DNA from 2 places in the Desulfitobacterium elongatum genome. Region 1 is predicted to be linked to the other one. Evidence: riboswitches for the same ligand, from Rfam matches in the RefSeq annotation. Region 1 holds a riboswitch; the other holds the start of a gene.
What was found. A riboswitch is a leader RNA that binds a small molecule or an ion and turns the genes downstream of it on or off. The one in region 1 is predicted to bind S-adenosylmethionine.
Positions count from the first base shown of each region.

Region 2: another riboswitch for S-adenosylmethionine. It lies ahead of thiS (sulfur carrier protein ThiS); the one in region 1 lies ahead of ACZ42W_RS17100 (methionine ABC transporter ATP-binding protein).

Region 1 is NZ_AP038772.1:3,597,118-3,604,614, reverse strand. It holds gene ACZ42W_RS17110 (MetQ/NlpA family ABC transporter substrate-binding protein) at 1-679, opposite strand, end outside; gene ACZ42W_RS17105 (methionine ABC transporter permease) at 821-1,510, opposite strand; gene ACZ42W_RS17100 (methionine ABC transporter ATP-binding protein) at 1,500-2,525, opposite strand; SAM riboswitch class I at 2,594-2,694, opposite strand; gene ACZ42W_RS17095 (YerC/YecD family TrpR-related protein) at 2,889-3,227, shown strand; gene hisZ (ATP phosphoribosyltransferase regulatory subunit) at 3,229-4,380, shown strand; gene hisG (ATP phosphoribosyltransferase) at 4,597-5,256, shown strand; gene hisD (histidinol dehydrogenase) at 5,367-6,647, shown strand; gene hisC (histidinol-phosphate transaminase) at 6,641-7,497, shown strand, end outside.
Region 2 is NZ_AP038772.1:3,746,955-3,754,451, reverse strand. It holds gene ACZ42W_RS17805 (hypothetical protein) at 1-290, shown strand, start outside; gene lgt (prolipoprotein diacylglyceryl transferase) at 308-1,093, shown strand; gene ACZ42W_RS17795 (methyltransferase family protein) at 1,443-2,069, shown strand; gene ACZ42W_RS17790 (hypothetical protein) at 2,314-2,484, shown strand; gene ACZ42W_RS17785 (4Fe-4S dicluster domain-containing protein) at 2,592-3,266, shown strand; SAM riboswitch class I at 3,760-3,860, shown strand; gene thiS (sulfur carrier protein ThiS) at 3,993-4,202, shown strand; gene ACZ42W_RS17775 (HesA/MoeB/ThiF family protein) at 4,247-5,059, shown strand; gene ACZ42W_RS17770 (M67 family metallopeptidase) at 5,072-5,485, shown strand; gene ACZ42W_RS17765 (4Fe-4S binding protein) at 5,510-6,376, shown strand; gene ACZ42W_RS17760 (sulfurtransferase TusA family protein) at 6,373-6,618, shown strand; gene ACZ42W_RS17755 (O-acetylhomoserine aminocarboxypropyltransferase/cysteine synthase family protein) at 6,618-7,497, shown strand, end outside.

The sequences.
Region 1 (7,497 bases):
GGTTCAATCCGCCTTCTAAGGCGTAGTTGGTGTTGATTACAGCACCAGTAACTTTAGGGTCGGTCAGAACTCGGGGAAGTTGTGCTGCTTCGATTGCGGTGATTTTCAGGTTTTTCGGGTTTTCAGCAATATCTAGAACCGTTGCTTTTACTCCAACTCCGGCTTTGAGCTTGATCAGTCCAGCTTTTTCTAGAACGGCCAAGGCACGTCCACCGTTCGAAGGATCGTTCGGGATTGCGATCGTGTCGCCACTTTTGAACTCATCAGCTTTGGTGACCTTTTTAGAGTAGAGACCCATAGGCTCGATATGAACGGTACCAATGACAGAGAGTTTCAAGCCACGATCTTTGGTGAAGGTCTCGAGGTAAGGTGTATGTTGGAAGTAGTTCGCGTCGATCTCACCGGAATCGACAGCAGGGTTAGGGAGAGCGTAGTCAGTGAACTTAACAATTTCTAAGTTGATCCCTTGTTTTGCTAGTTCAGGTTTGATATGCTCAAGAATTTCTGCATGGGGAACTGGGGTTGCCCCAACTTTGATTGTCACAGGTTTGTTGGCATCTCCTGTTTTTGTAGCTGTTCCGCTGTTTTGATTAGAACTTCCGCAACCAGTAACAAGCAAGGATAATGCAACTAAAGATCCAATAACAAGGGTAGAGATACGACGTTTTGAACGAATCATAATTTTTCCTCCTCAATAATTTTTTTGAGCCATGAACTTAAGGCTTTAACTCTTTATATATGCTCAAGCGCTTCCTCGCACCCTCTCCACCATTCCCGGGTGTTTTGTGATAGAGATTGAAGAAATTGGCTTGTAACAAGCTTAATGATGGGATATTTTCTGAGCGAGTAAGGTTCCTAAGGACTGAATTCCTTGAACAATCAAGATGAGAATGATGACCGTAATCACCATGATGTCGGTGCGGAAGCGGTTGTAACCGTATTGAATCGCGACATCACCGAGTCCACCACCTCCGACAGCTCCAGCCATGGCTGTGTAGCCGATAACACTAATCGTGGTAATTGCAAAGCCTAAAATGAGGGGGGCCTTTGCTTCGGGAAGGAGAACTTTACTGATAATCTGCCAAGGGGATGAGCCCATGGATAAAGCAGCCTCGATGACTCCGTAAGGAACTTCCTTAAGTGAACTCTCTACCATTCGAGCGACAAACGGAGCAGAGGAGATGACGAGTGGGACGATTGCTGCTGTCGTACCGATAGAGGTACCGACTATTGCCCGAGTAAGAGGAATCAAAGCGACCAGCAAAATGATAAACGGAGCCGAACGGAAGATATTGATTACGGTGCCTAATGTTCTCTCAACCCAAGGATTCGGAAGGATATGCCCTGGCGAGGAGATGACGAGAATCACACCGAGGGGGACACCGATGATATAGGCCAAGAGAGTTGAGACGAAAACCATGTAGAGAGTTTGACCTATTGCTGGAGTTAAGAGCTGAGTTATGGTATCCCAATACTGGGGATTAGTTAGCATGGAAAATTCAAATTGCATTTTGAATCACCTCTACCTTCAAGCCTCGTTTGTCAAGATATCTATGAGCTAAGATCAACTGTTCGGGGTTACCTTGGAGCTCTAAGGTCAAAGTTCCAAAGAGTGTGGAACGCAGGTGGTCGATACTTCCGTAAAGGATATTTGCGCGAACGTCACATTCTTTCATGAGATCCGCAATGATTGGATCAGAAGCACGTGATCCGAGGAATTGAATACGAACAATCTGGGAGTCAGGATGAGCGGCTAGTTCGCGGAGCAAATCCGCGGGAAGCTCATTAGGGAAAACAGTGGAGATGAATTCTTTGGCGATGCTAGACTGTGGTTGAATAAATACAGATTCAACCGGACCATGTTCGACAATCTTAGAGGAGTCGATAACCGCTACATCACTGCAAATCTCTTTAACAACCTTCATCTCATGTGTAATCATGATGATGGTCAGTCCGAATTGCTGATTGATATCTCGTAATAAGTTGAGGATCGATAACGTCGTTTGCGGGTCGAGTGCAGAGGTAGCTTCGTCACAAAGCAGCACTTTAGGATTTGTCGCCAGAGCGCGAGCAATTCCAACCCTTTGCTTTTGTCCTCCGCTGAGTTGGGAAGGATAGGCATCTGCTTTATCAATCAATCCAACCAGAGGGAGAAGTTCCTTTACTCGTTTCTCAATCTCTGTTTTCTTAAAGCCTGCAATCTCTAAGGGGAAGGCGATGTTTTCAGCTACGGTACGAGATTGAAGGAGATGAAAATGCTGAAAAATCATTCCGATTTTTTGACGAGCTTGCCGTAGCTCTCGAGCTGACATTTTTGTTAGGTCTTGATCATCGATAATAATCTTACCGCTTGTGGGTTCCTCCAAACGATTGATGCAACGGACAAGGGTACTTTTTCCGGCTCCGCTCAAGCCAATGATCCCATAGATTGCTCCTCTAGGGATGTCGAGTGATATATCCTCTAGCGCTATGACGCTTCCCTGATGGGAGGTGTATTTTTTCGTCAAGTGCTCAATTCTAATCAATGCTTTTCCTCCTCAACATAACAAAAAACTCCACGAGGAAAATCCGCGGAGTTATATCGTCGGTTTTCCTCTCATCTCCCAGTATTTCCTGCAGGATTTAGCACCGTGCATGTTAATGCCGGTTGCCGGGTTTCATCGGGCCAGTCCCTCCACCTACTCTGGATAAGAGTGTTTATTCAGTGTCAATGTTCTTTGAAAAAAGAATATTGACTAGTAACTATTCTAGCACAGTTAAATGATTTTTGGCAAGAGGTTTTTCAAAAGCACTTCTTGGAAGAATTTATAAGAATTTTGGGGTGAATATTGACAATGACCTAATACTTTAATAAATTAAAGTATAGAAGTGTAAGGAGTTGATATAAAATGAAAGATCATGAGGGAGAAGATTATGCGGGCATCGATCAGCGTTTACGTGATCCTTTGACTGATGCACTTTTTGAGGCGATTTTATTATTAAAAAGCAAAGAAGAATGTTATCGCTTATTTCAGGATATAGCAACAATTGCTGAGATCAAAGCGTTAGCTCAGCGTTTGGAAGTGGCCAAACTTTTGGAGAAGAATGTAACCTACACAACGATTGCTCAGTCAACGGGAGCCAGTACTGCCACAATAAGCCGAGTTAAGCGGTGTTTGTACTTTGGGGCGGATGGGTATCAATTAGTACTTAGACGATTAGCTAAAAAAGAAAAGGGAGAGGATTAATATGCTTCGAACGTCGTTAGGGTTACGGATTCCTGATGGGATGCATGATATCCTACCCGATGAAATCGCTTTGCAGGACCATGCCGAAGCTGAGGTCCTTAAATTATTTAATTCCTGGTCTTATCAAAAGGCAGTTACTCCTACTTTGGAGTACGGTGCATGTATTCAACCGGTTGAGGGAGAAGCAGATTCCTTCTTCAAGTTTTTTGATCGGCAAGGGCATGTGCTTGTTCTTAGGCCAGAACTTACGACTCCAATCGCACGGATGGTAAGTACTCGGATGCGCGGGGAGGAACTTCCCTTACGGCTGTGTTACGCCGCAGATGTCTTTCGTTATTCTAAGTCGCCTACACAAGAGTTTCGCCAAGCTGGGGTGGAACTGATTGGGTCTGAATCTCCTGTGGCAGATGCTGAGGTCGTAGCCTTAGCAGTTGAAGCCCTTCGCCACATGGAAGTGAAGGATTTTCAGATCAATTTGGGACACATGGGGATTTTTACAGGAATTATGGATGAACTGGGGATTCCCCTCGAGGTTAAGATGAAGTATCAAGATGCACTCGCTCATAAAGATTTTGTTGGGATTGAAAGGCTTGTGGAAGAAAGCCAATTGACTTCCAGAGTGCGAGAAATTTTACTTCAACTTCCTCACCTTCATGGCAAGGAAGAGATGCTCGATCAGGTACTTGAGTGGAGTGCTCAACCGTCAATTCTCTCCGCTGTTGAAGCACTAAGAAGGGTCTACCAATACCTAAAGGACTTTGGGGTTCAGGACTATGTCTCCCTCGATTTGGGTATCTTGCGTGGTTTTAGTTACTATACTGGAGCAGTTTTTGAAGGATATGTTCCAGGAGTAGGTTTCCCCATCGTAGAAGGGGGCCGTTATGATTCCTTATATGAAGAGTTTGGTTATCCATTACCTGCCACGGGGTTTGCGATTAATCTCGGGGCGCTGGTAAGGCGATTGCCGATTCATAAGGTCCAAGGTGCAGAGGCTTTGGTCTACGGGAATGATACGTCTAAAGTGATTGATCAAACTCGTAAACTTCGCCAAACGGGGATACAGGTCGAAATGTGCTTAGACTTCCTAACCCAAGAAGAGGCGGAGGATTTGGCTCTTCGAAAAGGAATTCAAAGCATCATTTGTGCTCAATAAGGTCAATTTGCAGCTTGTAGAGAATAGCATCAGGTAGAAACTCCTTCGATTTTTCGGGGGAGTTTTCTTAATACTTTTCTTTCTCGGATAAATATTCCCCTGAAGATATGAAAAAGTGTTGCCAGGGGATACTAGGATTGTTATAATAGCCCTAAACTACTCTAATACTTTAATAAGGTAAAGTGATAAAAGATGAGAATGAAGGAGTTGGGGAGGATGTCACGGAATTTCTTAACCATCGCCCTTCCTAAAGGCAAGTTATTAACGGATTCTTTAGAAGCACTTAGCCAGGTTGGCATCGAATGTAGGGATGTAAGTGAAGAATCTCGTCGATTGGTTTTTCCTTTAGAAGGGTCACAAGCCCAGATAATTATTTGTCGGCCCACGGATATTCCGACGTTCGTCGAATATGGCGCAGCAGATTTGGGGTTTGTCGGTAAAGATACGCTCTTAGAAGAGAACAAGGATGTCGTTGAATTACTCGATCTAAAGTTTGGATTCTGTCGCTTTGTAGTCGCTATGCCAGAAGAGAAAGTCCCATCTCGTTTACCCGATGGCCAGTTTGATTTAAGTAGCTTAAACCACCAGCGGGTAGCAACGAAGTTTCCCCGGGTGGCTCAGGAATTTTTCCGTCAGCAAGGGATGCAAGTGGTTCCGATTAAGCTCCATGGGAATATTGAACTTGCTCCTCGGGTAGGACTTGCGGAGTTGATTGTGGATATTGTTTCGACGGGTACTACGCTAAGGCAGAACCGTCTCGTGGAAGTTGCCCCAATTCTGGAGGCGACCACTCGGCTCATCGCGAACCGAGTCGCTTTTCGGATGAAGCATGAACGGATCGCAGAACTGACAGAGAAGCTTCGCAAGATCGTCTGAAATGAAGTAATACACAAAAAGGGATAACTAGGTGTTGCGGTAGATCAGTAGCGCGAAGATAATTCAAACCTGATGGAATTAAATGTGAGATGTGGGAATGGAGGATCGGTATGGAAATTAAGACGCTTGAGGAGTTGGACTTAACGACACTCACTCGGAAATCCTATGGGGACGATTCTTTGCTCGAGCAAAAGGTTGCCGAGATATTAAATAAAGTAAAAAGAGACGGAGACTCAGCGCTTTATGAATTTACCGAGACGTTCGATCGTGTGAATTTGCGTAAGGCTGGGCTTCGGGTCAAAGAAGCGGAATTTGCTGAGGCGTACACTATAGTGGATGAAGAGTTCCTCACGGCCCTTCGCCAAGCGAAGGAGAATATCCTCGACTTTCACTTGAAGCAAAAGAGAACCTCTTGGCTTGACCCGAAGGAAGATGGAAGTGTGTTAGGGCAGCTTTTGCTTCCCCTGAGGCGGGTAGGGATTTATGTCCCTGGAGGAACCGCTGCGTATCCTTCCTCCGTACTCATGAATGCACTGCCTGCGGTAGTTGCGGGCGTAGAAGAGATTGTGATGGTGAGCCCGCCTCGAGCAGATGGGACCTTATTACCTGAGGTTCTCGTAGCCGCAGCGGAGGCAGGAGTCACAGAAGTATATAAGGTGGGTGGCGCACAAGCGATAGCTGCACTCGCTTTTGGCACAGATGAGATTTCGCCCGTCACTAAGATTACGGGACCTGGAAATATCTACGTAACCTTGGCAAAAAAGCAAGTGTTTGGTACGGTGGATATCGATATGTTAGCAGGTCCCAGCGAAATTCTAATTCTTGCGGATGAAGCAGGAAAACCGGAAGAGCTGGCGGCAGATCTTCTATCACAGGCAGAACATGATCGTTTAGCCTCGGCGATTCTTCTTTCTCCTGACCGGATTCTCTTAGAACTGACGGTAGCTGAAGTGGAACGACAACTTGCAGAGCTTCCTCGCCAAGAGATCGCTCGGGCATCTTGGGAAACCTATGGGGCCGCCATCTGGGTGAAAGACCTTGAGGAAGGTATAGCGCTTGTAAACAAGATTGCGCCGGAACACTTCGAACTCGTAGTAAAGGAGCCTTATAACTGGTTAGGGCGTATAAGAAACGCTGGGGCGGTCTTCTTAGGGCGGTTTTCTCCAGAACCTGTGGGTGATTATTTTGCTGGCCCGAATCACGTGTTACCGACGGGTGGAACCGCACGCTTTTATTCTCCTCTTAATGTAGATACGTTTATGAAGAAGATTAGTGTGATTAGTTATTCGGAAGAAGCACTCAAACGGGATGGTCGTCAGATAACTCATCTAGCTCGAAGAGAAGGGTTAGAGGCTCATGCTCGGGCAGTGGAGGCACGGAAATTATGGTAGAAAAAAGAATAACACCAGAAGATCTTATTCGACCTCAGATTCGTACCCTGAAAGCGTATGAAAGCAAGCCAGTCCCGAACTGCATAAGGTTGGATGCGAATGAAAATCCTCTTCCTTGGCCAAGCGGGATGAAGGAAAAACTATTCGAAGCGAAGTTCGAGCTGAACCGCTATCCCGATGGGGAAGCGTTAGAGCTAAAGAAAGCGCTCTCACACTATACAGGAATTTCTGCAGGAGGAATCTTAGCAGGTAATGGATCAGATGAATTGATTCAACTCGTTATGACGACGTTTGGGGGCGAGAACAAGGCAGTTGTGGTTCACCCTCCAACCTTCAGTATGTATTGGGCTGCAGCTAAAGTTACTGGTACCAGCGTTATTGAGGTGCCACTACTTGCGGAAGGCCTTGAGGTTCGCTTGGACGTCGAAGGGATATTAGAAGCTGCGGCACGTTCCGAAGTTCATATCATTATTCTCTGTAATCCGAACAATCCGACGGGATCGCTTTATCCTAGGGAAGACCTTCTGCGAATCGTCGAAGAGTCTGGAAAAATCGTCATTGTCGATGAAGCGTATGCGGAATTCTCAGGAGAAACCGTCATTGATCAAATTCGAAACTATCCTAACCTTATTGTCATGCGAACCTTTTCCAAAGCCTTTGCCATGGCTGCCCTAAGGCTTGGCTACTTACTCGGTCAACCGACAACAATCGAACTGCTGAATCGCGCACGCCAGCCTTTTAATGTAAATGCACTAACGCAGCAGGCGGGAGTCATTGCCTTAGACTACTTGGAAGAGTTTAACGAGCAGATACGAATTATAGTCGAGGAAACGCAAAAAATTTATGAGAG
Region 2 (7,497 bases), 150 kb from region 1:
TGAAGCAAGAAAGTACGTCTGCACAGCAATTGTTTTCTATCGATCTGAGTAATCATGCTGTCAACGTAGAAAATTTTCAATTTGAGAGTAATATCAAGGTTTTGCTAGACAACAAAGAAATTCCTATTCAAGTTAAGGTTTTGAAGAGAAATGGTTCTGGACACCACCTTTCGGCAGAACTTAGTATAGAAAGTCCTGAGCTTACTAAAGCCATCGCAGGAAGTACATTGACATTGAGTGTCAATAATGTTTACAATACACCGACACGAAATTTTACATGGAAGTTCTAAAATAGGGGAGGTTTATCATGGCGCCGATATTATTTACCATTGGTAATTTTTCACTTCGGTCCTATGGGACTATTGTAGCGATAGCTATACTTTTAGGCTTAGCAGTAGCTTATATTCTTACTTCAGATAAGGAATACAGAGAATATCTATTGGATGTTCCCATCTACGGAATCATTGGAGCGATTATTGGTGCACGGTTCTGGCAGGTGTTTTTCTATGAATGGGATTATTATTCCCAAAATTTATCGGAGATCCCGATGATTTGGCACGGCGGACTTGCGATTCAAGGGTCGCTCGTTGGAGCATTTCTTGCCGGTCTGATTTACACGAAGGTTAAGCATATTAACTTTTGGCGCCTGGCTGATATTGCTGCACCAGGGCTAATCTTAGGTCAAGCCATCGGGCGGATTGCCTGCTTTCTCAATGGAGATGCTTACGGAACTCCTACAGGGTCAAATTTTGGGATTGTTTATCCTGAAGGGACTCCAGCCTATGCAGCTTATGGAAGCCAGCCGCTTTGGCCGGCAGAAGTTTGGGAGGGACAATGGGATTTTATCGTTTTTGTCATAATTCTTATGCTTTCTCGTTGGCGTAAATGGTCGCAAGGGTTCATTTTCTTAGCCTACATCATTCTTTATTCTATCGGTAGATTCGCTCTAGAGTTTCTCCGTGGAGATGGACCGCATTATTGGTTGAATTGGACCTCCGGTCAATGGACCAGCGTAGGGATGATTATTATCAGTCTTGGATTTATGGCGGTCTTAAGGGTTCAACATGATCCAAAGCAGCAATTACAGGGATAAGTTCCCTAAATGAACGATTTGATCTGTATACTATTTCTATCCTGCCACTATAAAGCATAAAGCTCACTGATTTCTGTAAAGAAATTCAGGCGGGCTTTTTCTTTTTTTGTACGAAATTAAAGGGCAATGTTATCCTCATTCGCAAGAAATTCATAAGGTTTTCATAAGATGCACATATAACTTTGCTAAGCTTAAAATAACAAAATTAGAAATAATTAGGTAGAGAGGAGAAGCGGAGATATTATGATACTGTTCATATCGGTGCTACTTGTTTTTTTATTCAGTTATTTATCTATAGTCCTCAAAGCCAATCCGGTTGGAGAATTGGAAGCGCAGGAAGGGAATAAGAATGTTTGAGTATGGTTATTGGAATATTGTCTTAGTAAATTCTTTAATCTTCATCATCTTTGCTTTTAGCTTTGTCAGGCCAAAAAATGTGAGAGATTGGCGTGCTTTCGGAACTTTCTCAGCCTTCATCGTAGCTTTATTTACAGAAATGTACGGCTTCCCGCTTACAATGTATTTACTTTCTGGATGGTTAAGTAAAAAGTTCCCTCAATTAAACCTGTTTTCCCACAATTCAGGTCACATTTGGTTTGATTTATTTGGTTTAAGTGGGGATCCACACACTAATCCTATTCATATTGCAAGTACTTGGCTAATAAGCGGTGGCCTGTTTTTCCTGGCTGTAACATGGGTGTTTTTATATAGGGCACAACGCGAAGGAGTTGTAGCAAAAACAGGTCCGTATGCGTGGATTCGCCATCCTCAATATGTAGCCTTTATTATTATCATGTTTGGTTTCTTATTACAATGGCCTACGTTGTTAACGTTGATCATGTTTCCAATCTTAGTAATAATGTATATTAGATTAGCAAAGTTTGAAGAAAACGAGTCCGCCAAAATATTTGGTGAAGAATATATAGGATATGCCAATAAAACAGGACGCTTTATTCCAAGGCTAAAGCAACCATAAAACCTATATGCAGCATACTGAAAGTTCAATTTTCCATTATTCGTAAGAAATTCATAATTCATTCATGAGATAATCGTATCTTTATCTTATACTTTAAATATTGAAAGAGACGGAAGGATATTCAGGAGGTGTCGAATTCTAAACTCAGTCCTTCGGAAGATGATGTCTGGGTCTACTATGCAGTAAGAACGTCTCTGGTTCAGCAACGAAGAAGTAGAGTAGAACACATAAGGGGTGATAAACTATGTGGGATTTTCTTTATCAAAATTGGGGAATAATCGTGTTTATAGGTGTGATGCTGTTCATGCACCACCGAGGAGCGGGTGGGTGCTGTGGAGGAGGAAATCAACATGGTCCCCAAGATACAAAGAATCCAGGGTATGGAAGCAAAATTCCAGAAAAAGAAGTTAAGTAGTCCATGTAAAGCTTGAATGTTAAGTTGATAAAGAAAAAAAGGACTATCGCAAAAACCTATCCATTGTCAAAGAGGCGTTATTGTAGCGCAAAGGAGTTGTTTGTTTGATGGCAAGGGTGAAACAGATCCGATTAACCCGAAGGAATGCCATAAAAGCCGGCTTGTTTATGGGAGGTGCACTTACGTTGGGAATTGTTCCAGGGAAAGTTGCCCAGGCCAGTCCGGCTTCGTCAAATGAATCCGCTTTAGGTGGGAAGAAACAACTGGGCTTTATGTATGATGAAGAGAAATGCATTTTATGTGGGGCCTGCGTACAAGCGTGTAAGAAGCTTTATCAATGGGAGAAAGGGGTTCAATGGCGCAAACTTGTTATCGGTAAGAAAGATAATTTGTCCGTGAGCTGTAATCATTGTGAAGATCCAGCCTGTGTGCAAGTTTGTCCAGTAAAGGCTTATGAGAAGCGGGAAAAAGATGGGATCGTTATTCATGACAAAAACCGTTGTGTCGGGTGTAAATACTGTCTATATGCTTGTCCTTACCATGCACCCCAATTCGGTGAAGAATCGGGAACAGTTTGCAAGTGCCAATTTTGTTACACCCTTCAGGATCAAGGGGAAAAACCAGCCTGTGTTAAAGCTTGCCCTGTGAAAGCGCTTCAGTATGGAGATCTCAGTGAACTAATGAAAAGCCCGAGAGCGGTACTCGGGCAGTTGAACGGCCTGCCTTCGCCTACAATTACGGGTCCATCGTTGGTCATCATTCCGAAAGAGGTCAAGAAATAATAAGCGAGGAAAACTTATGATATTACACTGGGGTATAAAAAAGAGCACGTTTATTTAATGTGAGGAGTGAAAAGATGAATTGCTGTGATAATAAACAAGAAAACGAGAATGATGGTAAACAAAAGATGAAGCATAAGGGGCATATGTCCCATATGTTGCTGATGATATTATGTTGTGGTGCACCACTTTTAATTCTTTTTTTTCTACCATTTATCAGTAGTAATGTATCTCCAAATACAAGGAATATCCTGATATCCATAGTCCCATTTATATGTCCCATAATGATGATGTTTATGATACCTATGATGATGAAAGGAAATAAAGAAAAGCAAACGGGGCATAATCATCGTGAACTTGTAAAAAATGAGAATATCTCGAAAGAATAATTAGTGTGATTAACGGCAATACGGGAAGAAAATCTCCAAATGTAAGTATTGACATTTATTCATCTACAAGTTAATATCGTATTAAATCGATTTGAATACTTAGTTTTCTCTTATCCTGAGCAGTGGAGGGATTGGCCCTTTGAAACTGCGGCAACCGACGGTTTGTACGGTGCCAATTCCACAGAAATTTTTTTCTGACAGATAAGAGAGGTGCTTTTTAGTGAGACCTCTTTTGTACGGAAAGCAGAAGGGGTTTTTCTTTACCCATAAAACCTAGTAATCGTATACACATTGAAGGGTAACGCTGGAAGATTAGCATAAGCGAAAGGATGAAAAACACATGGTTATTAAAGTTAATGGTAAAGAGGTCAATTTAGAGAAAGAAGTAACAATCAAAGAACTCCTCGTACTTCAAAAGGTCCAAATGCCAGAATATGTTACAGTACAGGTTAATGAGGAGCTCGTTGATCAAGGACGGTTCAATGAGGTCAAAGTAAAAGACCAGGATACGATTGAATTCCTCTACTTCATGGGAGGCGGAAGCTTCTAAGCATCAAGTTCTAAAAATTTCAGAAGGAAAAGAGAGGATAAAGAGTGGCTTTTACTGATGAACAACTTGACCGTTATTCGCGACACATTATCTTAAAAGAAGTCGGGGTAAAAGGGCAAAAGAAATTATTAAACAGTAAGGTTCTGATTATTGGTACAGGTGGACTGGGCGCTCCAGCGGCTATGTTTTTAGCGGCTGCAGGCGTCGGAACAATTGGACTTGTCGATTATGATGTCGTCGAATTGTCTAATCTCCAACGCCAAATTATACATTTCACGCAGGATGTCGGGAAACAGAAGGTTCTTTCCGGTCAAGAAACTATCAACCTGATGAATCCTGACGTTAATGTAATAACCTATCGGGAATGGGTGAGCTCTCAAAACATCCAGGATATCATTAAGGATCAGGATTATGACTTCATTATTGATGGTACTGACAATTTTCCAGCCAAGTTTTTAATCAATGATGCTTGCGTATTATCAAACAAACCCTTTTCTCACGCAGGCATCATTCGATTCCAAGGTCAGACTATGACTTATGTGCCTGGGCAAGGTCCTTGCTATCGTTGTATTTTCCATAATCCACCACCACCAGATGCGGTTCCGACCTGTAAACAGGCCGGAGTGCTTGGCGTCATGGGAGGAATAATCGGCACAATCCAAGCGACAGAAGCAATTAAGTATATTCTCGGCATCGGGGAACTGCTCACAGGACATCTACTCACCTATGATGCGTTAACCATGGAATTTAGGAAGATTAAACTCTCTAATAATCCAAAATGTGAAGTCTGTGGCGAACATCCTACGATTACAGAGCTCATTGATTATGAACAAGTACAATGTGATTTTAAAGCCTAGAGGTGGAAAACCATGACGATTCTTCTAAAGCAACAAGATTATGCTAAAATCCTTTCCTATGCCCAGGAGAAGCTACCGAATGAGGCTTGCGGTTTACTTGCAGGCAGGATCGAGGGTGAAGTAAAGACCGTCGAAAACGTCTATTTCCTTAGGAATGTGGACCAAAGCCCGGAACACTTCTCCATGGATCCCCAAGAGCAGTTCGCAGCAATTAAGGATATCCGAAGCAAGGGTTGGGTGCTACTTGGAAACTTTCATAGCCATCCCAGTACACCCTCGAGGCCCTCGCAGGAGGACATTCGTTTAGCCTTCGATCCTGAAGCAAGTTATCTTATTTTATCACTTCAGGACAAAGAGAAGCCTGTGATTAAAAGCTTTAAGATTAATGAGGGGAAAGTGAACGAAGAAGTGCTGCAACTTATCTAATGATGTTAAGGGGAGAAAAAGAGTATGGCAAAAGTTGATTATAAAGCCTTGAAGTCTGGCGGTCTCATGAGACAAGTCCAAAAAGACCAGTTTTCCATGCGTTTAAAGATTGTAGGAGGACAAGTCTCGGCGGATCATCTTAAAAAGGTTTATGAAATTGCTGAAAAATATGGGCAAGGTTATGTTCATTTAACCTCCCGACAAGGAATAGAGATTCCTTTTATTAAGCTTGAGGACATCGAAGAAGTTAAACGTGAAATGGCAACGGTGGGACTTCAAGTGGGTGTCTGCGGTCCGCGTGTACGTACGATTACGGCATGTCAAGGTTCGAGCATCTGTCCGAATGGTTTGATTGAGACGTCCGAACTCGCGGAAAAATTAGATCAGCGATATGCAGGTCGAGAGCTTCCGCATAAATTTAAGTTCGGTGTAGTCGGATGCAGCAACAACTGCCTGAAAGCTGAGGAGAATGACCTAGGGATCAAAGGTGGAATTCAGCCAGAATGGCAAGCGGCTTCCTGTACATTTTGCGGACTTTGTGCAGCAGTTTGTCCGAAGAAAGCTATCCAAGTCAGTCGCGACGAACAGACAGTTACGTTAGAGCAAGACCTCTGTAACTTTTGCGGAAAATGTGTGAAATCCTGTCCTACCGAAGCTTGGACAGGGAAAAATGGCTATAACGTCTATTTTGGTGGACTCTTTGGTAACCAAATCGCAACTGGAAAATCGGTATTTCCGATGATTTATAATGAAGAGACTCTCTTCAGCGTTGCCGACCGGACCCTTGAATTCTTTAGTACGTACGCAAAACCGGGAGAGCGGTTTGGCAAAACTTTGGATCGGGTCGGTTGGGAAAAATTAGAGAAGGATCTTCAGGAGGCCATAAAATGAGCATAAAAGCCAATGATTTTATCGACATCACGGAAGTCGTCTGCCCAATCACGTTTGTTAAGGTTAAAGTCGCCATGGAAGAGCTTGAACCGGGTGAAGTCTTAGAGATCAAAATGAATTCAGGAGAACCCATCCAGAATGTGCCCCGGAGTTTGAAGGAAGAAAATCATAAAATCCTTCAAGTCGTGAACAATGAGGATGAGACTTACACTGTTTATGTAGAAAAGGGTGAGGAGCTGTAATGAAATTCAACACCTCCTTACTCCATGGGAATTTCAAGGGTGATCAGAAATCGGGAGCAACGACGATCCCCATTTATCAATCCACGGCCTTTGCCCATGATACAGCTGAAGAGTTAGAAAAGATCTTCATGGGTCATGAACCGGGTTTTCTCTATACCCGACTGAACAACCCTACGATTGAAAGCTTTGAACGCCGGATGGCCTTCTTAGAAAAAGGTGCCGGGGCCGTTTCCTGCACTTCCGGTATGGCGGCTATAAGCATGGCTGTACTGACCTGCTTACAAAGTGGGGATGAAATTCTGGCCGGCAGTGGGATTTTTGGCGGAACGTATACTTTGTTTGAGAACTTTAAGCCACTGGGCATTCTGGCTTCCTTCCTCGAGGAAAGTACAGTTGAGGCCTTTGAAGCAGGGATTACGGATAGAACGCGATTAATCTTTGTCGAAACCTTAGGTAACCCTAAACTTGATGTCCCAGATATCAGACGGCTTGCAGAATTAGCACATTCTAAGGGAATCATTCTGATTGTTGATAATACATGTACGACGCCTTATTTAATCCGTCCACTCGAACTAGGTGCAGATATCGTGATTCATTCTACTTCCAAGTACATTAACGGAAGTAGTAACTCCATTGGTGGGATTATTATTTCTAATGGACGCTCAAATTGGGATGTCGAGAAGTTCCCCGGATTTAAACCGTATAAAAAGTTTGGCCAATTTACCTATCTGGCTAAACTACGTCAGACAACATTTAAGGATTTTGGAACCTGTAGTGCACCTTTAAATGTCTATCTCACCAGCTTAGGGTTAGAGACCTTGGGAATCCGAATGGATCGCATCTGTGACAATGCCTTAGCTTTGGCACAAGCCTTGAAAG